4 regions of the Chryseobacterium sp. NRRL B-14798 genome follow, and region 1 is predicted to be linked to each of the others. Evidence: riboswitches for the same ligand, from Rfam matches in the RefSeq annotation. Region 1 holds a riboswitch; each other region holds the start of a gene.
What was found. Region 1 has a riboswitch for cobalamin ahead of AB1278_RS06415 (TonB-dependent receptor plug domain-containing protein). Riboswitches for the same ligand answer to the same signal wherever they lie in the genome.
Positions count from the first base shown of each region.

Region 2: linked by a shared signal. The riboswitch ahead of AB1278_RS07110 (acyl-CoA thioesterase) and the one ahead of AB1278_RS06415 (TonB-dependent receptor plug domain-containing protein) in region 1 are both predicted to bind cobalamin.
Region 3: linked by a shared signal. The riboswitch ahead of metE (5-methyltetrahydropteroyltriglutamate--homocysteine S-methyltransferase) and the one ahead of AB1278_RS06415 (TonB-dependent receptor plug domain-containing protein) in region 1 are both predicted to bind cobalamin.
Region 4: linked by a shared signal. The riboswitch ahead of AB1278_RS21865 (TonB-dependent receptor plug domain-containing protein) and the one ahead of AB1278_RS06415 (TonB-dependent receptor plug domain-containing protein) in region 1 are both predicted to bind cobalamin.

Region 1 covers NZ_JBFLUL010000005.1:1,328,124-1,335,758, forward strand. Annotated here, with positions in the region: gene pafA (alkaline phosphatase PafA) at 1-1,546, shown strand, start outside; gene AB1278_RS06400 (tetratricopeptide repeat protein) at 1,602-2,732, opposite strand; gene AB1278_RS06405 (helix-turn-helix domain-containing protein) at 2,729-4,336, opposite strand; gene AB1278_RS06410 (T9SS type A sorting domain-containing protein) at 4,491-5,804, shown strand; cobalamin riboswitch at 5,942-6,119, shown strand; gene AB1278_RS06415 (TonB-dependent receptor plug domain-containing protein) at 6,151-7,635, shown strand, end outside.
Region 2 covers NZ_JBFLUL010000005.1:1,484,129-1,491,763, forward strand. Annotated here, with positions in the region: gene AB1278_RS07090 (PspC domain-containing protein) at 1-1,577, opposite strand, end outside; gene AB1278_RS07095 (PadR family transcriptional regulator) at 1,589-1,918, opposite strand; gene AB1278_RS07100 (XAC2610-related protein) at 2,442-3,140, shown strand; gene AB1278_RS07105 (HD domain-containing protein) at 3,142-3,732, shown strand; gene AB1278_RS07110 (acyl-CoA thioesterase) at 3,792-4,175, opposite strand; cobalamin riboswitch at 4,292-4,472, opposite strand; gene AB1278_RS07115 (hypothetical protein) at 4,507-5,307, opposite strand; gene AB1278_RS07120 (ATP-binding cassette domain-containing protein) at 5,338-6,000, opposite strand; gene AB1278_RS07125 (endonuclease MutS2) at 6,418-7,635, opposite strand, start outside.
Region 3 covers NZ_JBFLUL010000005.1:3,032,363-3,039,997, forward strand. Annotated here, with positions in the region: gene AB1278_RS14115 (aldehyde dehydrogenase family protein) at 1-293, shown strand, start outside; gene AB1278_RS14120 (helix-turn-helix domain-containing protein) at 409-1,206, shown strand; gene metE (5-methyltetrahydropteroyltriglutamate--homocysteine S-methyltransferase) at 1,353-3,656, opposite strand; cobalamin riboswitch at 3,828-4,013, opposite strand; gene AB1278_RS14130 (Lrp/AsnC family transcriptional regulator) at 4,209-4,670, shown strand; gene AB1278_RS14135 (hypothetical protein) at 4,754-5,296, opposite strand; gene AB1278_RS14140 (VOC family protein) at 5,397-5,765, opposite strand; gene AB1278_RS14145 (alpha/beta fold hydrolase) at 5,818-6,678, opposite strand; gene AB1278_RS14150 (bacteriocin-like protein) at 6,949-7,092, shown strand; gene AB1278_RS14155 (bacteriocin-like protein) at 7,119-7,265, shown strand; gene AB1278_RS14160 (LacI family DNA-binding transcriptional regulator) at 7,633-7,635, shown strand, end outside.
Region 4 covers NZ_JBFLUL010000005.1:4,750,826-4,758,460, reverse strand. Annotated here, with positions in the region: gene AB1278_RS21890 (superoxide dismutase) at 1-30, shown strand, start outside; gene AB1278_RS21885 (hypothetical protein) at 35-403, shown strand; gene AB1278_RS21880 (MbnP family protein) at 604-1,434, shown strand; gene AB1278_RS21875 (cytochrome-c peroxidase) at 1,427-2,476, shown strand; gene AB1278_RS21870 (transporter) at 2,489-3,436, shown strand; cobalamin riboswitch at 3,529-3,713, shown strand; gene AB1278_RS21865 (TonB-dependent receptor plug domain-containing protein) at 3,823-5,856, shown strand; gene AB1278_RS21860 (YncE family protein) at 5,853-6,986, shown strand; gene AB1278_RS21855 (cell surface protein) at 7,000-7,635, shown strand, end outside.

The DNA.
Region 1 (7,635 bases):
CGTTGGTCTGGTAGTAGACCAGATGCGTTGGGACTATTTGTACCGTTTTTATGGTAAATACGGGAATGACGGCTTCAAAAGGCTTTTAAATACAGGATATTCTTTAAATAATGTACATATTCCTTATGTTCCCACCATTACGGCTCTGGGGCACACGTGTATCTATACGGGATCTGTACCTGCTATTCACGGTATTGCCGGAAATGACTGGACAGATAAGGAAACAGGTAAAGGAGTTTACTGTACCGCAGATGAGAACGTTCAGCCGGTAGGTACTACCAATACAAAAACAGGAAGCCATTCTCCGAAAAACCTTTGGTCTACCACAGTAACTGACGAATTGAGACTGGCAACAAATTTCCAGGGAAAAGTAGTCGGTGTCTCTTTGAAAGACCGTGCTTCCATTCTTCCTGCAGGCCATACTCCAAACGGAGCTTTCTGGTTTGATGACAGCACAGGAAATTTCATTACCAGTACATGGTATATGAATGATCTTCCACAGTGGGTAAAATCATTCAACTCTCAGAATCTTCCTGAGAAATTAGTAGCCAATGGCTGGAATACATTACTTCCAATCAATGAATATACAGAAAGCGCACCAGACAATTCACCTTGGGAAGGCTTGTTGGGAAGTGCAAAAACACCTACTTTCCCTTACAGTAATTTAGCAAAAGATTACCAGACTAAAAAAGACAATATCCGTTATACACCTTTTGGAAATACATTGACTTTAAAACTGGCAGAAGCTTCTGTAGAAGGTGAAAAGCTGGGTGGAGATAATATTACAGACTTCTTAGCGATTAATCTGGCATCTACGGATTATGCAGGACATAAATTCGGGCCGAATTCTATTGAAGTAGAAGATGTATATATCAGATTAGATCAGGATTTAGCTGAGTTTTTCAAGTATCTTGATTCAAAAGTAGGAAAAGGCGAGTACACGGTTTTCCTTTCTGCTGACCACGGTGGAGCACACTCTGTAGGATTCCTTAAAGAACATAAAATCCCTACAGGTTTCTTTGGAGAAGATGCGGAAAAGAATCTGAACCAGAAACTGAAAGAAAAATTCGGAACCGATAAACTGGTCAACGCCATTGATAACTATCAGGTTTATTTCGACAGAAAAGTATTGGCAGACAACAAGCTTGAATTGGATGATGTTAGAAATTTCGCTGTAAAAGAAATTGAGAAAGATCCTACTGTTTTATATGCTGTTTCTGTAGACAAAATTCAGGAGTCAAGCATTCCGGAGCCAATCAAACAAAGAATTATTAACGGGATCAACAGACAGAGAAGCGGAGATATCCAGTTAATTTCTCACGATTCTATGCTTCCGCCATATTCTAAAACAGGAACTACGCACAGCGTATGGAATTCTTACGATTCTCATATTCCATTGATCTTTATGGGTTGGGGAGTGAAGCAGGGAGAAAGCAATAAAGAATATCACATGACGGATATTGCACCTACGGTATCTTCTTTATTGAAAATTCAATTCCCGAGTGGAAATGTAGGAAACCCAATTACCGAGGTTATTGGTAAGTAAATTGAAAATTATAAAAAAACATTCCCAACCGGGAATGTTTTTTGTTTTTTACAGCTTATGATGTTCGTATCATTTGCTGTATCTCATGATGAAACTTCTTATTTTGCTTTCTGATTTTTATAATAAGATATAACAGTAGAATTATAAGAATACCTCCCAGGAAAACAGAACCTATTTTAATATAACGATCATCAGATTTTAGTTTCTCACTTTTTAAAACGGTTTCCCTGTTATGATTGTCGATCACCTGATTAATAGACTTCAGTTCATTCTGCTTTCTTTGAAATCGCATTTCCAGGTATTTTTTATTATACTGCTGATAAAGATCCTGTTGTCCTAAAGCAAGATAATTTTCTGCCAATTCCTTGTAAAGCCCTTCATTCAGGATGATATCTCCGGTATTTTTACAAAGTTCCCCGGCTTTTAGTAAGAGATCTATTGCGGCTTGATTTTCATGCTTTTGTTTGTGTATTTCAGCAATTCCTTTCAAAGCAAATGCTTCCAGACTTTTACCATAATTCTTCCGGGCATAGCTGACAGACTGTAAAAATGACTCTTGTGCTTTGTCAATCTCATTAAGGTTCAGATAACAGTATCCAATATTGTAGTATACCACACTCATATTGGAGTAAGTGGTTTTCTTTACAGGAACCTTTTCATAATTCTGTATGGAAATCAGGAACTTTTCCAAAGCAATTTCTGAATTAGACTGGCTTTTGTAAACCATTCCTCTTATCGCATAGCTTGCTGCAGTCTCACTATATTTTTCAGGATTTTTTTCAGGAATTTTTGCAATATACTGTTCAGCCTCATTCAGTGTTTCAAGACATTTGTTAAAAAGTTCCATTTGCTGATACTGGATAGCGACTGAAATGAGAACCCCGGCTTGGCTTCTGGGGTCATTGGTTTTTTGTAGAAGTTCTTTTGCTTTTAAAATATATTGTAAAGATTCCTCAAAATTTCTTTTAGCAATATTGGCTGTTGAAAGCAGCATATAGAGATCAATGGAGGTTTTTATATCATGAGATTTTTTTAATAATTGTTCCCCGATTTTGATGGTGTTATCGGGGTTGTCATAAATTTCAAGTTTTGCTTTTTTTATTAAGACACTATCGGGTGTCTTTTGGCCTTTCACACAATGACAAAAAACAGCCAGCAGCAGTACTATTTTTAAAATTGATTTCATAAGACTTTTGTTTTACTGATTTCCTGAATATAGGTGTTGGGAGACATGCCGGTAACAGATTTGAAAACAGTTGTAAAAGCACTGTGTGAAGAAAACCCGGAATATTCTGCAAGATAGCTCACTTTATAATTAAGAAAAGTAGAATCAGTTCTTAATAGCTGTACAATATGATTGATTCTAAGTTTATTAATGTATCCATTGAAGTTTTTTTCCTTACTGTTAATAATTTCGGAAAGGTACTTTGTATTGATTTCCATTTGAGAAGAAAGCAGCGACAGAGACATGTTTTTATTGAGAAACCTATCGGATTTTTCAAATTCTTCTAGCTTTTGGAGAATTTCATCTTCTTTTTCCTTCGATATTTTTGGCGTCCCGTTATCTTTTATTGTATTTGTTTTGTTTGAAATAGCCGGCTGAGTCTTTTGGCTGGTCTGCTTTTCAAAGAAATCAAACTGTTTTTTTAAATCTTTATTTTTACCTCTAATGACTAAAAAATAGGCAAGCAAGCCCAGGATTATCAAAGATAAAATGAAGATTAAAACCGAGGAAGATCTTAAAAGCATATACCTCTGAAATTCAATGTTTTTATTCTGATTGGTTTCCACAAGCTTCACCAGATATCGTATCCCTTCTTTTGAACCGGAATCTGTTTTTGTTTTTAAATCAGTGTAAAGTTTATTGTACTGATGATATTTTGCATCATTATGTACCGCGTAATAATTACGGGACAGTGATTCGTAAATTTTAATTTTTAAATTATTAAACGGAAGATTCTCGATCAATCGAAGACCTGCCTCCAATTTTTGAATAGAGGTTGCATAATCCTGCTTCAGAAAATAGTATTGGGACAGATTCTCATAAGCCAAACCTAAAAGAAACGGCTGGTTTTTCTGAGATTCAAGATCAGCAATCACATTTTCTATAAGTATTTTATATTCTATTGATTTATTCTGCTTCAGCAGATAAGAAGAGCGAAAAATTCTGTTTTCTATTTTTAAAATTCTGTTCTCTTCATTATGATTCCCAAGGTATTGGTTGCTTTTATCAAGATTTTGTAAGGCTTCAGGATAGTTTCTGTTGATTCCTGAGTTTAATGCCTGAAGCTGATACAATTTTGCAGTGGTGATTCTTAAGGAACGATCATTACTTTTAGGAAGTTTCTGATCGGATAAAAGATTGGTAATAATTGTCTTTGACTGATTGTATAAACCCAGATTCTGATACTGATCAGCAAGATTATAACCACTGAAGACCTGCATAAAATATGAAAGGTTATTTTTCTGATCAATATCTTCTTTTTGAGCAAAAATATTGACAGACTGTACATAGTCTCCCTTCAGGGCAAAAGCTTGTGAAATAATATTTTGAAGTACAATTTTGTGTTCCGCGTTTTGATCACTCACAAGAATTCCCTGGGTATAACTGATGCATTCGTCGGGATTCTGATACAATTTCAGAAATGCTTTATCTGCTAGCATATTGAAGTCGGGGCCGGACTGTCCTTTGGTAATAAGGAAGCAGAAAATAAACAGTAAGATTTGAAATAATTTTTGTCCTGATAAATTGTTTTTTGTGTTTTTTTGAATAATTCCGGTAAAATCCATATTCAAAATATTGTTTTATATCTATTTGGTTATTAGTATTTTAAAAATTAAACTCTTTTAAAATTCACGAATTATGAAAGTCAATTTCTTTTAATTGAGTGAATGTTGTATTAATATTGTTTTCACCAATTCAAAACGCTAAATATAATAAAATATGAAAAATTTTTACAGAATGTCAATGAAAATATTGATAGCTTATCTTTTCTTGAAATTTGGTTTTGCAGAAGCGCAGCTTACTGTAATCGGCTTGGGAAATTATAATGTAGGCGCAGTATCGGATAATGGAGTAGTAAGCTTGCACACCAGTGCAGGAAGTATATATAAATGGAATGCTGCAGGAGGACTCGTACAGATAGGTTCTATAACAAACGGATATCCGGCTGCAGGCAGAACCATTGTTTCGAATGACGGAACCAAAATATCGTCGTCGGTTACCAATGCCGCAACAGGATTCAATGAAATATCTACTTATGATGTCGCTACGGCCACATGGGTAAACAGAGGCGGGCTTGTACCTACAGGATGGGATGGCAGCGTAAGCTCTACCTGGGGAATGTCGACTGATGGAAATACTATTGTTGGTCTTGGTTTTCTCACCGCAGCGAATGCGCATGCTGTGAAATGGGATGAAGTAAACGGCGTGGTAGATCTGGGAAGTATAGTTCCCGGACGCAGCTCCAGAGCAAACGCAATCAATGCAGCAGGAACAGTGATTGTAGGCTGGCAGGATGAATCAACCGGAACAAGAAGCGGAGCAAAATGGCAGGATGGAGTGGAAAGTTTTATTACAGATAATAATGGGAATCATGTAGGAGAAGCAGGAGGAATTTCTGCTGACGGAAATACAATAATAGGTTCGGCAAATCCTAATCCTTATGTATGGAATGCTGTGAGCGGACTTACTTATATAACGCATCCTAATGCTTCTTTCAGCTTCAAAGGAGGTGCCACCGGGATTTCTGCTGATGGGAAAAAAGTGATCGGGTATTACAGAGCATTTGGGGCTCCTCCCATGTCAGGAGAAGGCTTTATCTGGACCTCTGCCGCCGGGAGAATTAACCTGAATGATTATGCGGCATCTTTAGGAATTGCCACTAATGGAGTAACAATGGGACTTCCTCTTGCAATTTCACAGGACGGAAAGAAAATTGCCGGGTCAGGGACGAATGCTTCAGGGCAGATGATTGCTTTTTACCTGGATACTTCTGAATTTTTATCGGTGAGTGATGCTGTGAAAGAGAAAAACAATACAAGTATCTATCCTAATCCAGTGGCTGACATCCTGTATTTTAAAGGAAAAGGAAAAATAGAGAAAGCAGAAATTTATAATATGGTTGGACAAAAGGTAAAATCATTGGATACTGTAGAAGGACAGATTGATGTTTCATCCCTGTCAAAAGGAGATTATATTTTACAATATTCCGTAAAAGGAGTACAACAGGAGTCTTATAAATTTATTAAAAAGTAACATATATAAATAGTAAAGTAGTGGGATGAATGGCTGTTTTCAATATTGAAAGCGGCCGTTCTTTTTTGTGTATATAACAAAAGGATAGCATATTTTGTATAGAAAAGTCTGGTTTTTGGCAAATACATATAAAAAACTATCTTTGCAAAAATTTTGGTTTCCAGTATTTTGGAATGAAAAGGGAATCGGGTGTAACTCCCGGACTGTCCCCGCAACTGTAAATCGCAACACAAGTTTCTGCAAAACGCCACTGTGTAAAAACGGGAAGGAGCAGAATGCGAAAGTCAGGAGACCTGCCAGGATTATAATTAAAAACATATTGCTTTCGGAGGAAAAGTAAAAAAGTATGGATATAAAAAGATCTTTAGTACTGCTTTTTTCATCTTATGGGTGTTTTCTTTTTGGACAAGAGAAAACTATTGACACTATTTATGTCTTCGACAACCAGATGAACAGGGTGAAACTTTTTCATCCCGTAAAAACAATTACAGCAGAAGATGCTGAAAAAAACTCCGGTAATCTTTCGGAGCTTCTGAGGTTTCAGTCGCAGGTTTTCATTAAAGAAAATGGCCGTGGTGCTGTTTCTTCGCCTTCTTTCAGAGGAACAACTGCCCAGCAGACTGCATTCGTATGGAACGGAATTAATATCAATTCTAATTTTTTAGGCCAGGGAGATATCAATAATATTGCTTTGTTCGGCTATGATCAGATCGGTATCAAAGCGGGTGGAGGAAGTGTAGTGTACGGAAGTGGTGCCATCGGGGGAAGTATTCACCTGAATAATACTCTTGATTTTAATAAAGGCTTCCATGGTTCTTTATTCTCTGAAGTGGCTTCCTTTAATACCTATAATAACTTTGTAAAAGGTTCTTACAGCAATGATAAGTTCAGTTTTAAAGCCTCCGGAAATTATTCTGTAAGTGAAAATGATTATAAGGTAAGCGATCTGAATTACATCAACAGAAACGGGAATTATTACAATACGACGTTCAATGTAGGAGCATCCTATAAAATTACAAACGATCATAAGGTTTCGTGGCAAAGCCAGTTTTTTGATTCTTCACAGCATTATCCTGTATATGAGGAAACGGGAACAAAAACAAAATATACAACTCAAAGTGTAAGAAGTCTTCTTTCTTGGGACTGGAACAAAGCGAAGTTCAGTAATTCCCTTAAAGCAGCCTATACGGAAGAGAATTTTCAGTATTTCGGTTCGTTAAACCAACCTAAATCCAGTGGAGGAACCGGGAAAAATTATATCTTTAAAAATGATTTTAATTATTTCCTGAATTCAAAATGGAATTTTAATATCATCGGAGAATTTCAGATTAATAAAGGAGAAGGGTACGAGAGCGGAATATCCAATGTCAGCAGGAATATAGGTTCTGTTTCAGGATTATTGCGGTATTTTGCAACAAAAGATCTGCGTTTTGAAGGAGGATTCAAAAAAGATTTTGTAGAAGATGTAAAGTCTCCTTTTATGTATTCATTCTCCGGAAAATGGAACGCCGCAAAATGGTATGATCTGAGTATTAACGTATCCAAAAACTTCAGATATCCTTCATTTAATGATATTTATTATGAACCGGGAGGAAATAAAGATCTGAGACCGGAAACCTCTACTCAGGTGGATATGACCAATGAGTTCAAAGTGGGAGATTTCAAACTTACTCTGTCTCCCTACTATATGAACATCACAGATCTTATTGTATGGCTTCCAACGGCTATGGGATACTGGCAGGCATACAATGTCAATAAATCCGAATCTTACGGGCTGGAATCCCTGTTGTCTTTCAGCAAGCAGTGGGGAAATCATAAATTCAGAGCCAAT
Region 2 (7,635 bases), 160 kb from region 1:
CTGTCTTTGTCATCAGAGTTGTACTCAATGCTGGAGCCGTTTACCGTGATTTTATTTTTTTCGATTCTGACACCGTTGTTGTCTTCATCACTGTCCTGATCATTATCATTGATTCCGTCTCCGTCTAAATCTCCATCCATGTTGATACGGTCTTTTTTCATCGATATAACCACCATTTTCTGAGGAACTACAAGTTCATAATCAAGTCTGTAATCTCTGAATCTGTGCTCATATGGATACTTGATGTAGTTTGGAAGTAATACTTTATTGTTGACCACTTCTACAGGAACTGTAAGCTGGATAGGGAAGTTATATCCTTTTCCTTCTTTTTTGATGATCAGATACGGTGTTTTGATGTCCGGTTTTCTGGTTACATCTACAGAAATATAATCTTCTTCATACACTGATTTTTTATCAGAATAAATATCATTGTCATACGCTTTGAAGCTCTGAGGAATGTTGATCTGTTTTACATCCACATAAACAGTATCTGAAGTAGTATTGATGGCAACATTTTCTACATCTTCCTTACTTCCTCTGTAGATCATATCTTTCTTAGCCATGCTGATACCGAAGTAAGTTCCAAGTCCGATCAGAAGAAGGAATAAACCTCCTACAACCCATCCGATATTTCTCAGTTTTGTTTTCGGAGAGAATATTTTGATGCTTAACAAGCTGAAAAGGATTGCCGGAATTAAACTTCCGATCACCATCATCGCAGCCAGTACTTTATCCAATCCCTGATCATCCATATAGAATCTGATCTCATTAGCTCCCGGGAAGTCTGTGTCCATTGCGAAAAGGGCAAATAATACAAACACTCCGATAATGCTGCTTACAGCCATCAATACGAAGAATCCTCCTACAATATACTTAAATACATTCCAGATTCCGCTTCCTGCATTGTTGATGTACGGCTTGTTTTCGTTATAGATTTCTCCGACCCTCTGAGTAGATTCATTGGCAAACTGTACCAATTTATTAGACTCATTCTTAAGATTGTCGAAGTTCATAGGCTTTCCCTGCATTTTCAGGAAATCTGCTGCTGTTTCAGCTTTTGGAAGTACGATCCAAAGGATTACATATAGAAGACCTATTAATGAAGAAGAAATGGCTGCTGTAAAAATTCCTAATACGAAAATTCCCAGCCAGATTGCTCTCATGGTAGTAATATCCATTCCTACGTACTGAGCTAAGCCTGCGCAGACTCCGGCAACTTTTTGTTTTTCCGGATCACGGAACAGCTGCTTTTTATCGGTATAATGAGTTCCTGAATTATAGTTTCTGGCAGATGTTTTTTCAGAATAATACGCTTCTTCCTGCTCTTCGATTTTTTCAGGGCTTCCGATCTGTGCGATTACCCTTTCTACATCGGTATCGTTGATCACTTCACGTTTTCCTAAAGAATCTTTGAAAATTTCCACCATTCTTATTTCTATGTCATGCATTACTTCATCAGCCTCAGAAGCATCCAGAGAGCTTCTCAGTGCGTTCAGGTAATCGCTGAGCTTTATATATGCGTGTTCTTCTATGGTAAAAGAAAAACCTGCGAGTCCTATTGAGAGTGTCTTGTTCATAGCTTTGTTTTTTAATTTTGTTGGGTGATTTGGTTTACTGAGGCTGTCAGTTCATTCCATGTATTGAGAAGTTCATCCAGGAAAAGTTTTCCTTTTTCTGTGATCTGATAATATTTTCTGGGTGGTCCTCCGGTAGATTCTTCCCATCTGTAAGAGAGAAATTCTCCGTTTTTAAGTCTTGTAAGAAGAGGGTAGAGGGTCCCTTCCACTACATCCAGTTTTCCTTTTTTCAGTTCATCAATAAGATCAGAAACATACATTTCTCGGTTATTGATGAGACTTAGAATACAGAATTCCAGAATTCCTTTTCGCATTTGCGCTTTGGTATTTTCGGTATTCATCTTTGATAAGTTTTGTTAATTAGTTATATTTTTAGAAAAATGCCCCTAGCTAGCTGAGCCTATTCTAATTTTACATTACAAAGATATGTAAATAAAATGGTATTATGCAATACAAAGTAGTGAAATTTTTAAAATAAATTGTTTAAAATATTGAAAATCAATTAAATAAATTTTATCTTGAATTTTACGTAAAATAAATTTTAGTTGAAAATGCCTGAAAAATTTAAATTTTTTTAATGAGATTGAGAGAAATCAAGAGAAAAAAATAAACTTTTATTAATTATTATTACTCATTACCCATTACTCATATTATAGCCCCGATAGAAGCGGTTACCCCACAGCAGCACTGATATAAGAAAGGCGCGAGGAGTATGAGCGGATAGCGGGAGAAAGCTTCTTATCTGTGAATACTGTTTTATAGAAAGGGAAATTCTGGCAGATAATAAGACATGGATTTTGAGATCGGTATTATGATTCGTACTTTTGTTAGAAATAAAAAAACACCCAAATCATTCCTATTACCATGAATATTTTAAATAAGTACAGGCACTTATTAACATTTCTTTTGGGGCCGCTCTGTTTCGGGCAATATCAGTTTGAAATTAAAAATGTATCAAAAAACTATGATGCAGTCATTCAGACAGAAAACTGTTACGATGACCGATGTGGAGGAAAAGGAACGGTGGAACTGTTTGACCATAAAAACAGCAAAGTACAGACTTTTGTTTCTGATGATCTTGTTGTATATGCGGAGCAGGGTCAGAAACTGGTTCGAGGGAAATTGATTCCGCTTTCAAAGGATCAGCGTAGTATTATTGTAGATGATTTTAATTTTGACGGCACCGAAGATGTAGCGATAAGAAACGGAAATATGGGAAATTACAGTTCGGCTTCTTATGATGTTTATGTATTCAATACTACAAGAATGGCATTTGTAAAAAGTGAAGAACTTACAGACCTGGGCTCAAACGGTTTTGATTTTTTTGAAGCAGATGCTAAACGAAAGCGTCTTATTTCCTACGGTAAGTCCGGTTGTTGCAGGATTTTTACAACAGAATATGCCGTTATTCCGAACAAAGGACTGGATAGAGTGCTGGAAAAAGAGGAAGATATGACCAATGAGGATCAGGTAAAGGTCATAACGAAAGAAAAGATCAATAATAAATGGATTACCAGAACAAAGGTATATCCGGCAGATCAATATAACAGAAATAAAAAGTAAGATGAAAATTCAGAAAGAGATAGATTTTATTCTGGCAGTAGATGCGCTTAAAAATGTACAACGAAGAAATTATAATGCAGACGATTCCCGGAGAGAGAATACGGCTGAACATTCCTGGCAGATCATTATTCTTGCCCAGATCCTTTATCCGTATGCTAAAAACCGTGCTGATATTGATTTGTTAAGGGTGATAAGAATGCTTTCCATTCATGATCTTGTGGAAATAGAAGCCGGAGACACTTTTATTTTTGATGAAAAAGCTATGGTCGGAAAGTTTGAAAGAGAGAAAGCTTCAGCCCAAAAGATCTTTGGAATTCTGGATGAGCCTTTACGTACAGAATTTTTTAACCTGTGGCTGGAGTTTGAAGAAGAGAAAACTCCGGATGCTATTTTTGCCTGTGGAATCGATAGAATTATGCCGTTTATTTTAAATTCCCATACTACAGGAAAGAGCTGGACAGAAGCCGGAGTGACGGAAAGACAGATCCGGAATATGCTTGAAAATGCAATCAACAGAGCATCAGACGAGATGGGAGAGGCTTTTGAACTTTTATTGAACAGAAGTCTGGAAACAGAAAAGGTTTTGAAATAATGTCAATGAAAATATAATAAAGAATTCGGGCGGCCAAAGGCCGCCCGAAGCTTTATTGTTTATAGTATCTGGATTGGTTTCTTGAATTCGTCGATGGCTACAAAAGTAAAATCACCGACAATAGCTTTTTCTCTTTCATAGGAGTACATCTGTTCAGTGTAAATTTCAACATTAACCTTCATACTGGTTTTTCCCACGTAGGAAACTTTCCCGATCAGTTCCACAATAGTTCCGGCAGGAATAGGTTTTTTGAAATCGATCTTATCACTGCTCACGGTTACCACTCTTTTTCTGGCAAAACGGGTTGCGGTGATAAAAGCTACTTCGTCCATCAGCTGCATGGCAGTACCTCCAAAAAGGGTATCGTAATGATTGGTTGTGTTTGGGAAAACCGCTTTAAAGATTCTGGTTTCGGATGCTTCAATTCTTTCTTCTGTAGTCATATATCATTATTAATTAAAGCGAAATGAAATGATACTAAAACAACAGAATAATGACAGGAACTTATAGAATTCCTGAAACAATCCATCAGATCAATACAACTTCAAATCGCGAAAGTTACATGTTTAAGAAAAAGGCAGGTCTCCTGACTTGTAACATCATTTATCTCCTTCCCATGCCTCGCACAGTGGATCTTTGATAAAGACTTCAGTTACTTTACAGTTGCGCGACAGTCCGTGATTTTCACACGGTTCCCTTTTAATCTGCAGTGATGCAGAACCAATTTCTGTGATGAATAAGCGTAAAAACTTTTCGAATGCAAAAATAATGAATTTATTCCGGATTATGATAAATAATCTGGCTGATTACTCTTCCCTTCTTAATTGTCCAGAGTGTTGTATATCTGTTTTCCCCTGAACCATTGATCATATAAAGGAAAATATTATCATTGTCGAGAGAAGTTACCCCGATGTTCTCAAAATCCATGGTAGGCTGGAACATGTTTTTGATGGCTTCCCTTACAAAAACAGATCCTCTTCCGGGCTGCTGTACTCTGATGGATTTGATTTCGGTCATTCCCTCAGGAAGGTCATTTCCAATTCCCCATGGTTTTACTTTATCAATCGTAAGAATTTTTCCATCTGCATCTTTTTCCTTTTTACGGTATCCTGCATTGGAAGGGTAAATATCAATGACTACTTTGCTTCTTTGGGCGGTAGGGATTTTAGGATCGGAATTATCGGTAAAAATAAGGGATCTTCCATTTTTGGATTTGGATGGAGTATAGGCGGGAAGCTGGTCTACATAAGCAATACGTCCTTTATTCACCATTCCTTCTTTATCAAGAGTTTCATAACGCACAAAAGGCTTGTCGTCATCCTGTTTCTCAGGATATTTGATCCAGATCCATTCTGTTTCTCCCGGAGCCGGTTTTACATAAACAAATACATCACCTTTGCGCATACGGATCTTATCAACAATTTTTCGGTAGTCGTCTTTATGTACACGTACGTTGGCATATCCTTCCTCAGCTTTTACCACTCCAAAAGGAACTTTAGTTTGTCCTTTTACAAAGACAACAGATAAGATACTGAATGCAGATAAATAGAATACTTTGTTTATGAAAGTCATCATGAAATTTTTTTGATCCCTCAAATATATAAATTAAATGCTTTTCGGAAGATAATTATACCGTTGCAGTTCATTTAAATCTTGTATTTGTTTCAGATAGCCTTCACGCAAAAGAAATATTTGGTGTGAAATATCAAGAACTTCCTGATAATTATGGTCAGAAATAATGAATCCCTTATACGCAGACTGTTCAATGATTGCAGCTTTCAATGCTGCAGAAATTTTCGGAGAAAGACTATGGAAAGGTTCGTCCAGTAAAACAAAATCAGCTTCAGAATAAATAATCATCAAAGTTTCAATAATTCTCTGTTCACCTTTGGAAAGGTTTTTAGGCTTTTCATGAAGGAAAGGCTGTACGAATTCTGATGTAAAAAGCAGCTCAGTATTCTTTTGATTACAAAAAAGAGGAACCAGGTTTTTTATTTTTATATTTTTGGGTAAAAAAAGATCTTGTGGCAAGTAAGCAATTCTGTTTTTTCTGTCGGAAATGCTTTTCAGAATAGTGTTGTCATATTTTATAAACTGAGTATCGCCATATTCAGTTCCGAAGATAATTTTTAACAGGGTTGATTTCCCGCTTCCATTTCTGCCCAACAGGCCTATGATTTGTCCTGTTTCGCATCCTATATAAATATCCTGCAGAATTTTCCTCTCATTAAAAGATTTGGTTACGCTATCAACATGCAGTCTGCTCATAAAAATAATGTTATAATTTTTACAATAATCCCCGATACTATTGTTCCTGTCCAGAGAAACATCCTTGAAAAGCCTGAATTGGCATAAAAGTAATATTCGCTTTTAAGCCTTACTTCATATATAAAATAATGAAGAACAGGTAAAATCAGAAGAAAACTTAATCCAAATGTTTCAATACTGAAGGGAAGCAAACAAGAAATAAGTAATGAAAACAATAAGGCGGGGATCTGTATTTTTTTATAAAAGATCCAAAGAATAGTAAAGTTTCTTGCCATGTTCAATACTTTATGAATTCAAATATATTAAAAACCTTTATACAAGAGAGAATGAAAAGCTTCATTAAAAAATAATAAAAAAGAGAGAGCTCCGAAAAGTGCTCTCTCTGTATTTACGTAACTAAATCTTCGGATAGATTAATTAAATTCTCTCAAGTTCATCTGCGTCAATTGTGGTTTTGAAAGTTCCGTAATTGACAATCACTTTGTTTCTGGAAATTTTCTCAATGGTTCCGACACTGGTACTTCCTGTAATACGGACACGTTGTCCGATTTTCATCCATACAGCACGATCGGTTTTACGCTTTTCTTCCAGTTTTTCATTGGTTTCAGCAATTTTTTCAATTACTTCTTCTTTTTTCAGCTGTTGAGTGATTTTTCTCTTGACAACCTGCAGGCGTTTGGATTCATCCTTATCTGTTCCCAGTTTTCGGAATTTTTCCTGTTCAAGAAGCTTTACAAAATCTTTTACCACATCCTTTCTGGATTTTCCTTTGGTATAGCTGTCGATGAATGCTTCAATCTTATTTCCGAACTGAAGTCTGCGGTGTTCCTCTTCATACAGCTTCTGGAAATTGAAAAGTTTCTGCTGAAGCTGGTCATTCAGTTTCTGAAGGTTATCGCGTTTATCTTCTACGGATTCTTTTCTTTCGGCAAGATCGGATTTCAGTTTCTCAACCTCAAATTTTTCCTGCTGCAGTTTTACAATCGTCTTATCAAGATTCACAATATCATGCTCTACCTTTTTCTTGGCAGAATGGATGATAAATCTTGGAATTTTATTCTTTTCTGCAACTTCAAAAGTAAATGAACTTCCTGCCTGCCCCACTTCAAGCTTATACATCGGCTCCAGTGTTTCTTCATTGAAGAGCATAGCTGCATTCTGGGCATTGGGAAGCTGTTCTATCACCAGTTTAATATTGGTATAGTGCGTTGTGATAATGGCAAAACTCTTTTTATCATAGAAAAACTCCATGAAACTTTCTGCCAGGGCACCACCAAGCTCCGGATCAGAACCTGTACCGAACTCATCAATAAGCAATAGCGTATTGGCGTCTGCTTCACGGATGATTCCTGACATTTTCTTCAATCTTGATGAATAGGTGGATAAGTGGTTTTCAATAGATTGGTTATCGCCAATATCCGTCATAATTTTCTCAAAGAAAAACATTTCAGATTTTGGATGAACCGGAACCAGAATACCACTCTGAATCATCAGCTGTAATAATCCTACCGTTTTCAGGGTAATTGACTTTCCACCGGCATTCGGACCGGAAATACAGATGATTCTGTTATGTTCTGTTAAGGTAAGTGTTTGAGGGTGAATGGTTTTGTTCTCTACTTTGTTTCTTAACCATAA
Region 3 (7,635 bases), 1.7 Mb from region 1:
CGCAGGAAGAGATTTTCGGGCCTGTACTGTCTATTATTCCTTATGCTGATGAGGAAGAAGCAATTGCCATTGCCAATGACACTACTTATGGTCTTGCTGCTTATATCAGTTCTGATAATCATGAACATGCGGAACGTGTAGCTGCACAGATTGATGCCGGAAGAATCTGTATTAACGGGTTTGCCCACGATCCATACGCTCCTTTCGGTGGTTTCAAGCAAAGCGGTATTGGGCGTGAGTTTGGTGTATTCGGACTGGAAGCTTACCTGGAACCCAAAACGATTCTGGCCTAGTAGGATCTTCTTCACAGCAAAATATTCTCAGGATTACTTTGCTGTGGAGATTCTATGATCCTGAAAAGTTTTGTAAGTTTGAATAAGAATTGATCAAGAAACAACTTTCTGAGCTATGAGCGAAAATAATATTCCTTTTCCCATCAATTATTCCTGTCATTTTTCAGAATTCAGGGAAGGAGAACAATTTGCACGAATTCACAGCCTCGGCCTGGTGCTTTCCGGGGAAATGGAACTTAATGATGGCATCACAAAAACGATATTTAAAGAAGGAGAACTCTATTCTGCCAGAAAAAACCATTTATTAAAATTTGCAAAATATCCACCCAAAAATGGGGAAATCAAAACCATATCCATCTATTTTGACGATGCCATGCTTCATGATTTCAGCCGAGAATATGGATATCAGGCAGAAAAAAAGGACAATGTCCAGGCCTATATAAAACCTGAGCAAAAGGCATTACATTCTTTTATGTACTCATTATTAGCGTATGAAGATCTTCCTGCTTCTGAAGAAATACTGAGACTTAAACAAAAAGAAGCTCTCCTCTTACTGTTGAATTACGATCCCGGTCTTAAGGATATTTTGTTTGATTTTTCCGAGCCCTATAAAATAGATATTGAAGCTTTTATGAATAAAAACTTTCACTTCAATGTCAATGTAGAACGTTTTGCTTATTTAACGGGGAGAAGTCTGTCTGCATTTAAAAGGGATTTTCAAAAGATATTCGGAATTCCGCCAAGACAATGGCTTCAGCTTCGAAGATTAAAGGAAGCCCATTTTCTGCTAAGCCAAAAAGGAAAGTCCGTTTCTGATATTTATTTAGATCTTGGATTTGAAAATTTATCCCATTTCTCATTTGCCTTTAAAAAACAATTCGGCTATCCGCCAAGTGCTTTACAGGCAAAATAACTTAGATTTTGAACCATTAAGATCCTATCAGAACGATTTTCAACTACTTTATTCTTCAAAAATTTTAATAGTTTAAAAATAACAGATCGTGCCATGAAAATCATAACACGATCTGAATTATTGAATCTAATTATTGTAAAAGTTTTCTAAAGTGCATATTCTACTGAAGCTTCTTTGGCAGCAGCCACCATTGCAATTAAAGCTTTTTCGGTTTCTTCCCAGTGTCTTGTCTTCAGTCCGCAATCAGGATTTACCCAAAGCTGATTGGCAGGAATGACATTCTGAGCCTTTCTCAACAATTCAATCATTTCTTCTTTTGACGGAACTCTTGGTGAGTGAATATCGTATACTCCAGGACCAATTTCATTCGGATATTTGAAATCGGCGAAAGCATTCAGCAGCTCCATCTGAGAACGTGAACATTCTATGGTAATGACATCTGCATCCATATCGGCAATGTTTTCAATAATATCATTGAACTCAGAATAACACATGTGAGTGTGAATTTGGGTAGCATCTTCCACTCCGCTTGCTGAAATTCTGAAAGCTTCCACTGCCCATTTCAGATAATTCTGCCAGTCTGTTTTTCTTAATGGTAGTCCTTCTCTGATCGCAGGTTCATCAATCTGAATAATTCTGATTCCTGCTTTTTCCAGGTCCACTACCTCATCACGGATTGCCAAAGCAATCTGCTTACACGTTTCTGAACGAGGCTGATCATCACGTACAAAAGACCACTGTAAAATCGTAACCGGACCTGTCAACATTCCTTTTACCCATTTTTCAGTCTGAGATTGGGCATATTGAGACCAGTACACCGTCATCGGAGTCGGGCGGGAAACATCACCGAAGATCACAGGGGGTTTTACACAACGGCTTCCGTAGCTTTGTACCCAACCGTTTTTAGTGAATACAAATCCTTCCAGCTGTTCCCCGAAATATTCCACCATGTCGTTTCGCTCAAATTCTCCATGAACCAATACATCAATTCCGATGTCTTCCTGCCAGCGGATTGTTCTCTGCGTTTCCTCTTTCAGTAAGGTATCATATTGTTCTGCTGTCAGTTCTCCTTTTTTAAATTTTGCTCTCCAGCTTCTTACTTCTGTGGTTTGCGGGAATGATCCGATCGTAGTAGTGGGGAACAAAGGAAGCTGCAATATTTCCTGTTGCTCTTTTTTACGGATTTTGAAGGTGTTTATTCTCTGAGCATCTTTTTCAGTAACAGCATTGGCTCTTTGCTTCACTTCATTATTATGGATAAGAGAAGAAGTTCTTCTACTCTCAATTGCTTTTTTATTTTCTTCAAATGCTTCAAAAATCTGTTCATTTTCCGTTCCGGAAGCCAGTTCTTTAAGAGTTACTACTTCTTTTACTTTTTGTTTAGCAAAAGCCAGCCAGTTCTTAATTTCCGGGTTAAGATTGGTTTCAAAATCCAGGTCACAGGGTGAATGAAGCAATGAACATGATGGTGCAATGAAAATTCTTTCAGATCCTAGTTTTTCAACCGCTTTACTGATAAAAGACAGCGACTTTTCGTAATCATTTTTCCAGATATTTCTACCGTCAACAACTCCTAATGAAAGGCTTACACTTTCAGGAATGCTATTCAGAATATTATCCAGCTGCTCAGGATTTCTAACCAGATCAACATGCAATGTATTGACGGGAAGTGAAACGGCAAGTGAAGTATTGTCTTTTAACCCGTCAAAATAGGAAGCCACAATAAATTTCAGTTTCGGGAAACGTTTTCTGATTTCGGCATACACATAACGGTAAGTTTCTTTGGCTTTCTCTGTTAAATCCAATGCCAGGAAAGGTTCATCAAACTGGATCCATTCTGCACCCTGTTCCTGAAGTTTGGTTAAAATCTCTGTATAAACAGGAAGAAGACTTCCGGCCAGATCCAGTTTATCAAATCCTTCTTCTTTTTCTTTTCCTAATAACAGATAAGAAACCAGCCCGATAATAACCGGTTTCGCATTGATTCCAGCTTGTTTTGCTCCTGCAAATTCATTGAAAATTTTATCTGAGCTCAGCTTAAACTGTTGATTTTTATAAAATTCCGGAACGATGTAATGATAGTTGGTATCGAACCATTTGGTCATTTCCATGGCGGTGATATCCAATCCATCTTTCTGATAGCCTCTTGCCATGGCAAAATAAAGATCCAGCTCAGTATTGTTTTTTTTAAGCACCACTTCATGGTACCGTGTTGGAATGGCACCTACGACAAGGCTCATATCCAATACCTGATCATAGTATGAAAAATCATTACACGGGATAAGATCTATCCCTGCTTCTTTCTGGATATTCCAGTTTTGACTGCAGAGAGTTCTTCCGGTGTTCAGAAGTTCTTCCAAAAGGATTTTACCTGACCAGTACTGCTCGCAGGCTTTTTTGAGTTCTCTTTTGCTACCAATACGCGGATAGCCAAGAATGTGAGTTTGCATTTTTTTAAACTTTTTAATTAAACTTATTGGGAAGTCCTTTACAATGCTTCGTTATGTTGCGGAAAAAGTTTCAGGAAAATAGTGACATAGCAGACAATGTATTTCCCTTCAGAAGAAAATACAAAATTTGATATACCATCTGTATGACCCAAAGCTTCAGCCCGCGAAAGCATTGTCAATTCAGTAAAGGCAGGTCTCCTGACTTGTAACAGTTTCCGTCATCCTTCCCGCTTTTGGCAGTGGATCTGCAAGGACAGAAACTTTTGGTGGGTTACTTACAGTTGCGCGACAGCTCGTGATTTGCACACGATTCCCTATTAATCTACCTTAAGTAAAACCTTTCCTGTTTGATGAAGTATCTGTAAAGAACTGTACTTTTACCTTTAACAAAGGTTATCAGTAAAAGTTTTTAATTTTGTGTAAAATTAGTAATACAGAATAAAACCACAACTGGAAACAAATAATTAAGCAAATTAAACTTCAGGAATTAAAAATAAAAGCATATAATTCTTTATATTTGACTGTTTTAATCATTTAAAAGAATAATATTCTGTGGAACAACTCGATGATAAGGATGTACAGCTGCTCAGGCTCCTCCAGAAAAACGCCAAACTTACCGTTAAAGAGCTCGCTAAAGAAGTGAACCTTTCTACTTCACCGGTTTTCGAAAGGGTAAAAAGGCTTGAACAGGAAGGTTTTGTTAAAAGATATGCGGCAGTTCTTGATGCTGAAAAACTGAACCGTGGATTTACGGTGTTTTGCCAGATCAAACTTAAAATTCACGACCGGTCTGTGGGGTATGATTTTGTAAAAGAAATTTTAGAAATTGAAGAAGTTGCGGAATGTTACAATATTTCCGGAGATTTTGATTTCCTTCTGAAAGTGCAGGTGCGGGATATGAAGCATTATCAGGATTTTGTATTTAACAAGCTGGGATCCGTAGATTCTATCGGCAGCACGCACAGTACTTTTGTGATGGCTGAGGTAAAAAACAACCATGGACTGACGATATAGATTTCTTTTAAAGTTAACACCGTCTGAGGATAAAAAAATCCGTCAATAATGACGGATACTATAATTATTTTGTTTTTTAGTACTTAATTGGCAGCCGGATCCGTAAGTTCTGTTGTTAAACCTATTGATTTTAACAGGTTCTTACTGTCGAAAAGCAATGTTGTATAATGTTTCCCTTTTTTAAAAACCAGTTTTGACCCTCCCGGAAATTCACTGTCTGCTCCCGATTTTTGTATTTTGGCATTGTACTTACCGAACTTCGTTTTACTGTCCTGTAATGTACTTTTATTCAGAACAAGACCAAAAGGAAGTCCTTCCACAATGACAGATTTATTGTCTGAAGTCACAAAAAACATCTCATTGATACTATTGTCTTTTCCCAGGCTGCAATAAAGCTCCAGTCCTGTTTTCATAGGCCATTTTGCATATTTTTCTTCGTTGGCATCTTCATAAAAAACAGTTTTTACGTTCAACGCTTTTGAAATTTTATCCGGAGTCTGTGGGAATATGAATTCTGAGTTTTTGTCCAGTAAAGAACCCAACACGGCTGTTTTCTGTGAAAATGCAGTTGCACTTAATACCAGAAAAAAGATGGTGACAATGAAATGGAATGGTCTCGTCTGCATAAAAATATTTTAAATTGTAATGATTTGATGGCTAAAGATATTAAAATTTTGGGCAAAGCTCTATTTTAAGCAATTTTTTACATCGCACTTCTGTTTTTGGCTATTTTCTTTCCTGTAAATTGAACACGGTACCGGCAGGATCGGTAATCCAGTGCATATTTTCAGGAAGCTCTTCTATTTCGTCACAGGTTTCCACACCGTTTGACAGCAGATATAGTGTAGCAGCTTCTACATCGGGAACGGTAAGCTGGAGCCATGTTTCAGAATGGGTATAGTTATCAACACAATCCAGCCATATGATATTATTCCCGAATTTCACCTCGTGGGTTCTGGAAACAGTGGGATTTTTTATCGGCTTTTCCTCAACTTTCAATTTTAAAATATCCCTGTAAAAAGCAACCGTTTTTTCGTATGTATTTTTGGGAATTTTGATAGCAATATTAATTCCTGCCTCAAATTTTGTATTCATAGTATAGATTTTGAACTTTATAAACAGATTTCAATTCTTTGATGGCATTCTATTATTTCAAAAAAACATTCAGATAATTCACAATCATTGCCGTCTGCATCATCAGGCTTACATGGGTTTGTCCGGGAGCGATAGCCAGCTGGGACTTTGGTAATTCGCCCATATCTGCAAAAACATCACCTCCCAATAATTTATAGGTTTTTGAAAGTTCTGTTTTATCCAATCCGTCATTATCACCAGCTATGATTAAGACAGGCACCGGAATTTTAGAGATATTATCATCACCCAGGTCGAAAGGCTGTCCGGCAGAAGCCATCATCTGCTCCAAAAATGGTTTCCATTTTGTTTTATCAGGTGCTACAGCATTATAGGCAGTATGCATAGGGCTGTTTGTGAAGAGTTCAGGTTTCATTCCTTCAAGAGCTTTATTTACTTCGGGCAGCCATCCGTTAGTTTTATAGGTTGATGAAATGATAACCAGTTTGTTCAGTCTTTCCGGACTTTGAATAGCCAGTTTATAGGCCACTTCACCTCCAAAGCTGTACCCTGCCACATCTGCCTTGTCTATTTTCAGATAGTCCATTACCTTTGTAACATCACTGGCTAAAGTAGCATGTGATAATTTCCTTTCTGAAAAAGGCGTGTGACCATGTCCCTGTAATTCAAGAGCTATTACTTTTCTGTTTTTGGACAATTCCGGGATCAATTCACCCCAGTTCAAATCAATCGTCATGAAAGCGCCATGTAACAGTACAAGAGGCTTTCCTTTGCCATAGACTTCATAATAAACTTTGATGCCATTAACAGGTGCATAACCACTTTCAGAAGGTTTTATTTTTTGTCCATATACCGGAGAGGAGGCAAGGATAATAATAAAGAACAATACTGCAGAGAATTTGAATAGACTTTTCATAATATTATCAGATTTGGTGGATTAATTTTAAGTCAAAGTTACCAACCCGATCGGAAAACGGACTTGTCACAGGGCAAGATTTTATAGAAATGAGAGGAATAGTTTAAGGATTGGTTTAAACTTATTCCCAAAAAACATTTTACTTCATTACATAAAATAAACTTTAATCATTCTACAATTAAGCAACTAAAAAATAAAAATTTTACAATAATTCTATCATGGTTGATAAAATTTTATTAATTTCGAATTGAACTAAACGTACAATTTATTATGAAAAATTTAAAGAAAATCGAAAGAAAAGAATTGAAAACAATTAAGGGAGGAATTGACTGCAGAGGTGGTCAACTTTGTTTAATCGGTGGTAAGTGGCAATGTATGCCTTACGACGGATGCGGTGGCGGAAACCAGCCTTAATTTCAGTGTAATTCAATTACTTGACTATGAAAAATGTAAAAAAAATTTCAAGAGACCAGTTGAGGAATATTAATGGCGGAGCGACAAGCTGCTCTGAAGCCTGCTGCCCACCTCCGGGAATCAAAAGATGTCCATGGGTGATCTGTGTAGCGCCATGTGATATTTTAAGTTAAAAGACTGTATTCTCAAAATAAGCCCTGCAATTCATATGAGTTGCAGGGTTTTATTTTATAGTATAAAGTAAAAACTCTCATTATTATGTTTCTTTATTATTAAATATAAAACTTAGTTTCCAGCTGTTTAAATTTAAAAATTAAATTTATTGGATAAACGTTTAACCTAAATTTAATCTCTACATTCAATAAGTTAACAATTTATTCATATTGAAAAAAGACAACAATAAAGTAAAACGCTGATAATGAAGATGTTGGTTATTTTTAAAAAAAGTGCGAAATTACATATTTTTCGGAAACCACCAAAAAAAACAGCTATTGTTTTTTTACTATTTTCTGAAATATTTTTGTGCATTAAAAAAATAAAATG
Region 4 (7,635 bases), 3.4 Mb from region 1:
AGATATGATGAAGCGGTAAGCAAGAAATAATCTGATGAAAATATTGTACAGCATACTTTTTACCTTCTATATGGTGCTAAGACCTTTAGTGCCCGTGGTAGAGTATGCTGTAAATTATGATTATATCGTTAAAGTTCTCTGTATCAATAAAACCAGGCCGGAGGTTCACTGTAACGGAAAATGTTACCTGAGTAAAGAGCTCGCCAAAGCCAATGATTCAGAATCTTCACCTTTTCAAAAAATAAAAAACTCAGGACAGAAAATTCTTGATACCTATATTCTTCCTGAAACTACAACGATCAACACTACTGAAAGACGTCAGTTTTTCAGTTTCAATTTCACTTACGAAACAGCCTATTCTTTTCTGTTTCTTACCCATATTTTCAAACCACCGGTTTTTTAAGTTAAACTATCACTATTCAACCAAAAAAGTCACAAAAGCTTACTCAATTAAAAATCAAAGATTTTTAAAAAGTTTAAGTGCTCTTCTGAACATAATACGTATCACTTAATAAACTTAAGTGTAAGAACTTTTGTGCCTTTTGTGGTAAAAAAACGATGCTGTTACAGCCATTCAAATTAATTCAACTTAAAAAATCAACAATGAAAATTTCTCAATTTTTATCACTATTCTTTATTGCCTTTACTGTATTCTCTTTTACAGCCTGCGGAAGCAGCAGGGATGATGACAACCCACAGGATACTACGCCTGGAAAACTTCAGATCAAATTTGAAAACGGATTTAACAATGTGGGAGATATCGTTCTAAATCAGACGGTTCAGACTTCTGCTAACGGACAGAAACATAACTTTTCTGCTTTGAAATACGTCATCAGTAATATCGCATTGATAGATGAAAACGGAAACGAATTTAAATACAACGAAAATAATCCTGACAAAGGTGCTTTTATCGTAGATCAGGCAGATGCTGTAGCCGGAATTGTTTATCTTAATCTGGATGGCGTTCCGAAAAACAATTATAAAAAAATAAGATTCGGATTGGGTGTCAGCCAGAAAGCATATCTACTGGGACAGGACGGACAGGCTGAATTCTGGACAAAAGCCAAGCAGAAGGGAATGTCCTGGTCATGGGCTGCCGGTTATGTATTTGTAAAACTGGAAGGAAAATATGGTACAGATTCTCCTTCTAAAGAATTCATGAATCACACAGGAAATATGGGAAATACTGCAGCCAACAATACACCGGATCTTTATCGCGAAATTACATTGAATCTTCCAACAACGGCCAGAGTAACAGGACAAATCCGTCCTTCTGTTCATATTCTTGCAGACCTGAACCAATTTCTGAGCGGAGATAAGGCACTGACTCTTACCACATCCAATGATATGCTGATGGGGTCCAACCAGCACCTGGTAGACGTTACCAACAATCTTACAAAAATGTTTAAAGTAGACCATGTTCACAATGATTAATTTTTTTGTTAAAACGATACTGGTTCTGCTTGTATTTGTATTGAGTTGCATTTCATGTTCTGATGAGGTGATTCAGCCATTGGAAAAAGATGAAGCCTACAATCTGGAGTTTCCTTCTTATTTTCCGGAAATGACTTTTGATACATCCATTAATCCGGTGACCAAAAATGGAGTGGAGCTGGGACGAAAATTATTCTATGAAGGCAGGCTTTCAAGAAATAATACCATTTCATGCGGTTTTTGCCATATTCAGGAAAATGCTTTTACTCATCATGGTCATACGGTGAGCCATGGGGTAGACGACAGAATCGGAATCAGGAATGCACCGCCCATCCAGAATATGGCTTTTTTGAAAAGATATATGTGGGACGGAGTGATTCACAATCTGAATGAGCAGCCCATCAGCCCGATTACTGATGTGAATGAAATGGACAGTTCCATACCGGAAGCCATTTCAAAAATAAAAGATGATCAGAAGTATAAAAAACTGTTCAGAGAAGCTTATGGAGACGAAACCATTACCGGCGAAAGAATTTTAAAAGCATTATCACAGTTTATGGCTTCTTTAATTTCTGCAGATTCAAAATATGACCGGTTCAGACAGGGAAAAGAACAGTTGACTTCAATAGAATCCCAGGGAATGACATTATTCAATCAGAAATGTGCTTCCTGTCATAGCGGAGAGCTGTTTACGGATGAGAGTTTCAGAAATACCGGAATGTATTACAATACAGAATTCAAGGATGCAGGTAGATACAGAGTGAGCCTGAATCAGGTAGATTGGATGAAATTCCGTGTTCCGAGTCTGAGAAATGTAGAATATACCGCACCTTATATGCATGACGGAAGGTTTTATACATTAGATGCGGTACTTAATTTCTATTCGGATCAGGTGGAAGATAATGTTAATCTTGATCCACAGCTTAAACAGAATGGTCACATAGGAATTGCTATGAACAGCCAGGAAAAACAATCCATCATTGCGTTCCTGAAAACATTATCGGATAAAAGTTTTATATCCAATCCAAAATTTGCAGAATAATTTATAAAAAACATGAAGAAGATTATATTGATAGTAAGTTTGATCCTGTTGAATCAGTATCAGGCAAAAACCATCAGAGACAGTGCTTATGTTGCTCCCGAAACGCTTAACAGATTCGATTTTGATGATGATTGTGATGCGTGCGGCTGTGCTGCAGGAAATGGATCTTCCGGCTTTGAGTCATTGTTGAATCCACAGTTTGTCGGAATTAAGTACTTCGCCCAGCATTACAAAGCCAAAGAGAACTTATTTGTAAAAGATCTTACCCAGGATCAGTATTTCAATACGTTGCAGCTGTGGGGGAAAATTCCATTGACTAAAAAGCTGAGTGTGTATGCGAGCCTTCCATTTCATTTTCATGAAAAGAAAACGATGCAGGGAGATATTAAAATCAACGGTATAGGAGATCTGAATCTGATGGGGATTTACCAGCTGATGAGCTCTAAAGATAATTTTCATCATCTGAGTGGAGGTTTGGGAGTGAAAATTCCACTTGGCAAGTTTGATGAAAAAGGAGCATCCGGTGTCAACCCAAGCTTTCAGCTGGGAACCGGAAGCTGGGATTATCAGGCGGCTTTGAATTATAAATTTCAGAAAAATAAAGTAGCCGTACTGGTCAATACAGATTACACCATTAAAACAGAGAACAGGAAAAATTACCGTTTTGGAAACCAATGGAACTATGCAGCAACAGGTTTTTATCAGGTTGCAGGAAATGAAAAATCTATATTCTCTGTAAAAACTGGAGTTCAGGGTGAAGTCTACGCTCAGAACAAACAGTTTGATGAGGCACTGCCGAACACTGCAGGAAGTGCTTTGTACGGAAAACTGGGATTTGAAGCCTCTTACAAAAAGCTGAGCCTGGGAAGTGAAATCATGCTTCCCATGTACACTCATCTGGCGGGAGGAGATATTGAAGCTCAATCAAGATTCAATATTTTTCTGAATATTGGAATTTAAAAAGAAACCCTTGTTGAAATCATATTAAAGCTCCTTCGGGAGCTTTAATTGTTTATAAATCATGATTTTAGTTGGGGATTAGGAATAATTATCTATCTTTGCCGGAATTTGGTGAGCCGTAAAAAGCTCTTAAAAGGGAATCCGGTGAAAATCCGGGACAGACCCGCTGCTGTAAGCTCCACACCAAAGTTTTTGAAGAATATATCCACTGTTTTTTAATGGGAAGGATTTCAAAAATGGAGTAAGTCAGAAGACCTGCCAGACAATAATCGTTTGACGCTTTCGTGGAATAAAGCTTAGGACATCAATGATTCTGTGCAGTGACAGCTGTGCTTTGTCGTTGTATTCTTATACCCATTAGCGTCTTCATTACCCTAAATGAGCTAATGGCGGCAAAACTAACTACTTCTGCAATTCATAAAGCTGTTTTCACAATATTAGTGTTAACATCTCAACTTGTGTTTTCCCAAACTAAGAAAAAAGACAGTCTTCAGGAAGAGACCATTAAAGGAATCAATCTTTATAAAAAGAATTTTAAAGAAATCCTTCCGGCACAAACGCTGCAGGGAGAACAGCTGGAAAGACTGAACAGTCATTCCGTTGCAGATGCACTGCGGTATTTTTCAGGCGTTCAGATTAAAGACTACGGCGGATTGGGTGGTTTGAAAACCATTAATATCCGAAGTATGGGAAGCCAGCATGTAGGGGTTTTTTATGATGGAATTCAATTAGGAAATGCTCAAAACGGACTGGTAGATCTGGGAAGGTACTCTTTGGATGATCTGGAAGAAATATCGTTGTATAACGGACAGAAAAGTGAAATTTTTCAGCCAGCAAAGGACTTTGGCTCTTCGGGGTCTATCTATTTACAGCCTAAAACACCCGTATTTAAAGGAAATAGAAAAACCAATTTGGTGATAAGAGCAAAAAGTGCATCTATTGATCTCTTTAATCCTTCATTCCGGTTGGAACAGAAGATTTCAGACAAGGTTTCTGCCAGCTTCAGTGGCGAATTTATGCAGAGTGACGGAATTTACAGATTTCGGTATGCGAAGAAATACCCTGATGGGCAACAGGCCTATGATACCATTGCAAAAAGACAGGACTCAGATATCAAAGCAAAACGTTTTGAAACTTCTCTCAACGGAACTTTAAATAACGGAAGCTGGAATATCCGTGGCTACGGTTATATTTCAAACCGCGGAATGCCGGCACCCATTGTTAACGGGCGCTTTGAAGGAAGAGGAGCGAGACTTTCCGATGAGAATTATTTTGTACAGGCTAATCTGAGAAAAAAACTGTTCCCGAAATTTGAAACACAGCTTAAGGCAAAATTTGCCTACGATTATACCCATTTCATGGACACAGTTCGTTCGCAGTCTATTATTTATACCGATAACACCTATATCCAAAGGGAACTTTATCTTTCCTCTTCCAATATTTACTCAATCACTCCCAATTGGGATGTCAGCCTGAGTGGAGATTTTCAGTACAATAATCTGGACGCGAATCTGGATAACTTTTCTTATCCTACCCGCTACACTACATTGGTAGCATTGGCAACAACCTATCAGTGGAACAGATTCAAAATTATGGGAAGCCTTTTAGGAACCTTTACTTTTGAAGAAGTAAGAAAAAATAAAAGACCGGGAGATGCCAGAGAGTGGACACCTGCGGTGTTTATGAGCTATCAGCCGGAAAAAATTCCGGAGCTTACTCTAAGGGCTTTCTATAAAAGAATTTTCAGACTTCCAACCTTCAATGATTTGTATTATACCAATATCGGAAATACCTACCTGAAACCGGAATTCACCAATCAATATGATGTAGGATTTACTTATCAGAAGAATTATAACAACCGTTTCTTTAAAACATTTTATGCTAAAGTAGACGGTTACTACAATAAAGTACAGGATAAAATTGTGGCAGCTCCGAACGGAAGCATGTTCCGCTGGCTGATGATGAACCTTGGATTGGTTGAAATCATTGGTGCAGATGTGAATGTGCAGACAGAACTTCAATGGGGAAAAGTTACTCTTAGACCGTTGCTTTCCTACACTTATCAAAGTGCAAGAGACATGAGTGATCCTGAAGATACTTTTTACCGCAATCAGATCCCTTATACCCCATGGCATAGTGGATCTTTCAGTCTTATGGCGGATTATAAAGACTGGAGTTTCAATTACAGTGCAATGTACGTAGGAGAAAGATATGACGTGAATCAGGATAACATTCAATACAATTATGTGCAGCCCTGGTATACTCACGATTTGTCTGTTCAGAAAAAATTCAACTGGGCGAATCATCAGTTTAAAATAAGCCTTGAGATGAATAATATTTTCAATCAATACTATGATGTTGTCCTCAATTATCCGATGCCTGGAAGAAACTTTAAACTTATTCTAAACTTCACCCTATGAGAAAACTAAACTTTTATTTTTTATTTCTTGTATTAGCTTTTCTTACTTCATGCCGTACAGATGAAATTATTGTCCGCCAGGAAGTGGTAGAAGGGCTTCCTTCAGAAAATACAGCAATAAAAGGCTTCTATATGCTTAATGAAGGGAATATGGGGAGTAATAAATGTACCCTTGATTTTTTTGATTACACCAAAGGAACCTATTACCGGAATATCTACGCAGAAATCAATCCCAATGTCGTAAAAGAGTTGGGGGATGTAGGAAATGATATCAAAGTTTATGGAAGCAAGCTCTATATCGTAGTCAATGTTTCCAATAAAATTGAAGTGCTGGATGCTAAAACGGCTAAACGTATTACTTCTATTCCATTACAAAACTGCCGATACCTTGCTTTCAAAAACGGAAAAGCTTATGCCAGCAGCTACGCCGGACCTGTAGCGATTAACCCGAAAGCACCGAAGGGGAAAGTAGTGGAAATTGATACGGCTTCTCTTTCCATCCAGCGTGAGGTAGTGGTAGGATATCAGCCCGAAGAAATAGAAATTGTGGGAAATACCTTATTTGTTGCCAATTCCGGAGGATATAAAGCTCCCGATTATGACAATACTGTTTCGGTAATTGATCTGAATACTTTTACCGAACTCAAAAAAATAAATGTTGCCATCAATCTTCATCACATTAAAAAAGATAATTACGGTGATCTCTATGTAACCTCAAGAGGAGATTATTATAATGTTCCTTCCAGTCTTTATCTCATAGATGCAGCCACGGGAACAGTCAAGAAAGATTTTCATCTCTCCGTGAGTGAAATGACAATCGTAAATGATAAACTCTATTTCTATGGAAATGAATTCAACTACAATACCCACAGCTATAAAAAGACATTTGGAATCATTGATGTAAAAACAGAACAGATCATAGCCAACAGAATTTTTGACAAAGAATATGAAGATGCCATTAAAACCCCTTACGGCATTGCCGTAAACCCAATCACAGAAGATATCTACATGACAGATGCCAGAAATTATGTATCCATGGGATTTGTGTATTGCTTTGATAAAAACGGACACTTTAAATGGAAAACGGAAGGCGGAAATATCCCTGCCCACTTCGCTTTTTTATATAAATAACCAACCTTAAGACATGAACAGAAATACCTTTACTTATTTAAAAACCGGGCTTTTATCCTTTTTCCTTTTAGGAGCGATTGCCTGTAAACATGATGATGAAAATGAATTTACATTTAATGGACTTGATGATTCCTATACTATTGAACGTTTAAAGGTTTTGAGTATTCCTACCAATGCTTCAGGATCGGTTACATGGAGTATTAATGACTCTATTATCTCTCAGAATTCAGAACTTGAATTCATCAGTCCTACTGCAGATGCTTATCCTTTGACTTTAAAGATCAGGAATAAAGGAAACGAGCAGGTTTTTCATTCTAAAATAATTGTAACCAAGGAAAAAACACCTTATACCAGATACATTTCCAAAGTACTGGAGTTCCGTCCTGCCGTAGGGCAGTTTATGAACGAAATTCCGGAATATCTACCAGGAAATACTACCGCGAATATGCTTCAGAAAGCCAATGAATCTTTGGTGGGAGGTAATTCGACCATGATCAGCCTGGGAGGATATGGAGGATATGTAGTGTTCGGTTTTGATCATACGATTCCCAATCTGAATGGACGTGATTTTAAAGTACTGGGAAATGCATTCTTTGGAAATGATGCTGCGGATCAACGTTCAGGATCTTGCGAACCGGGAATTATTATG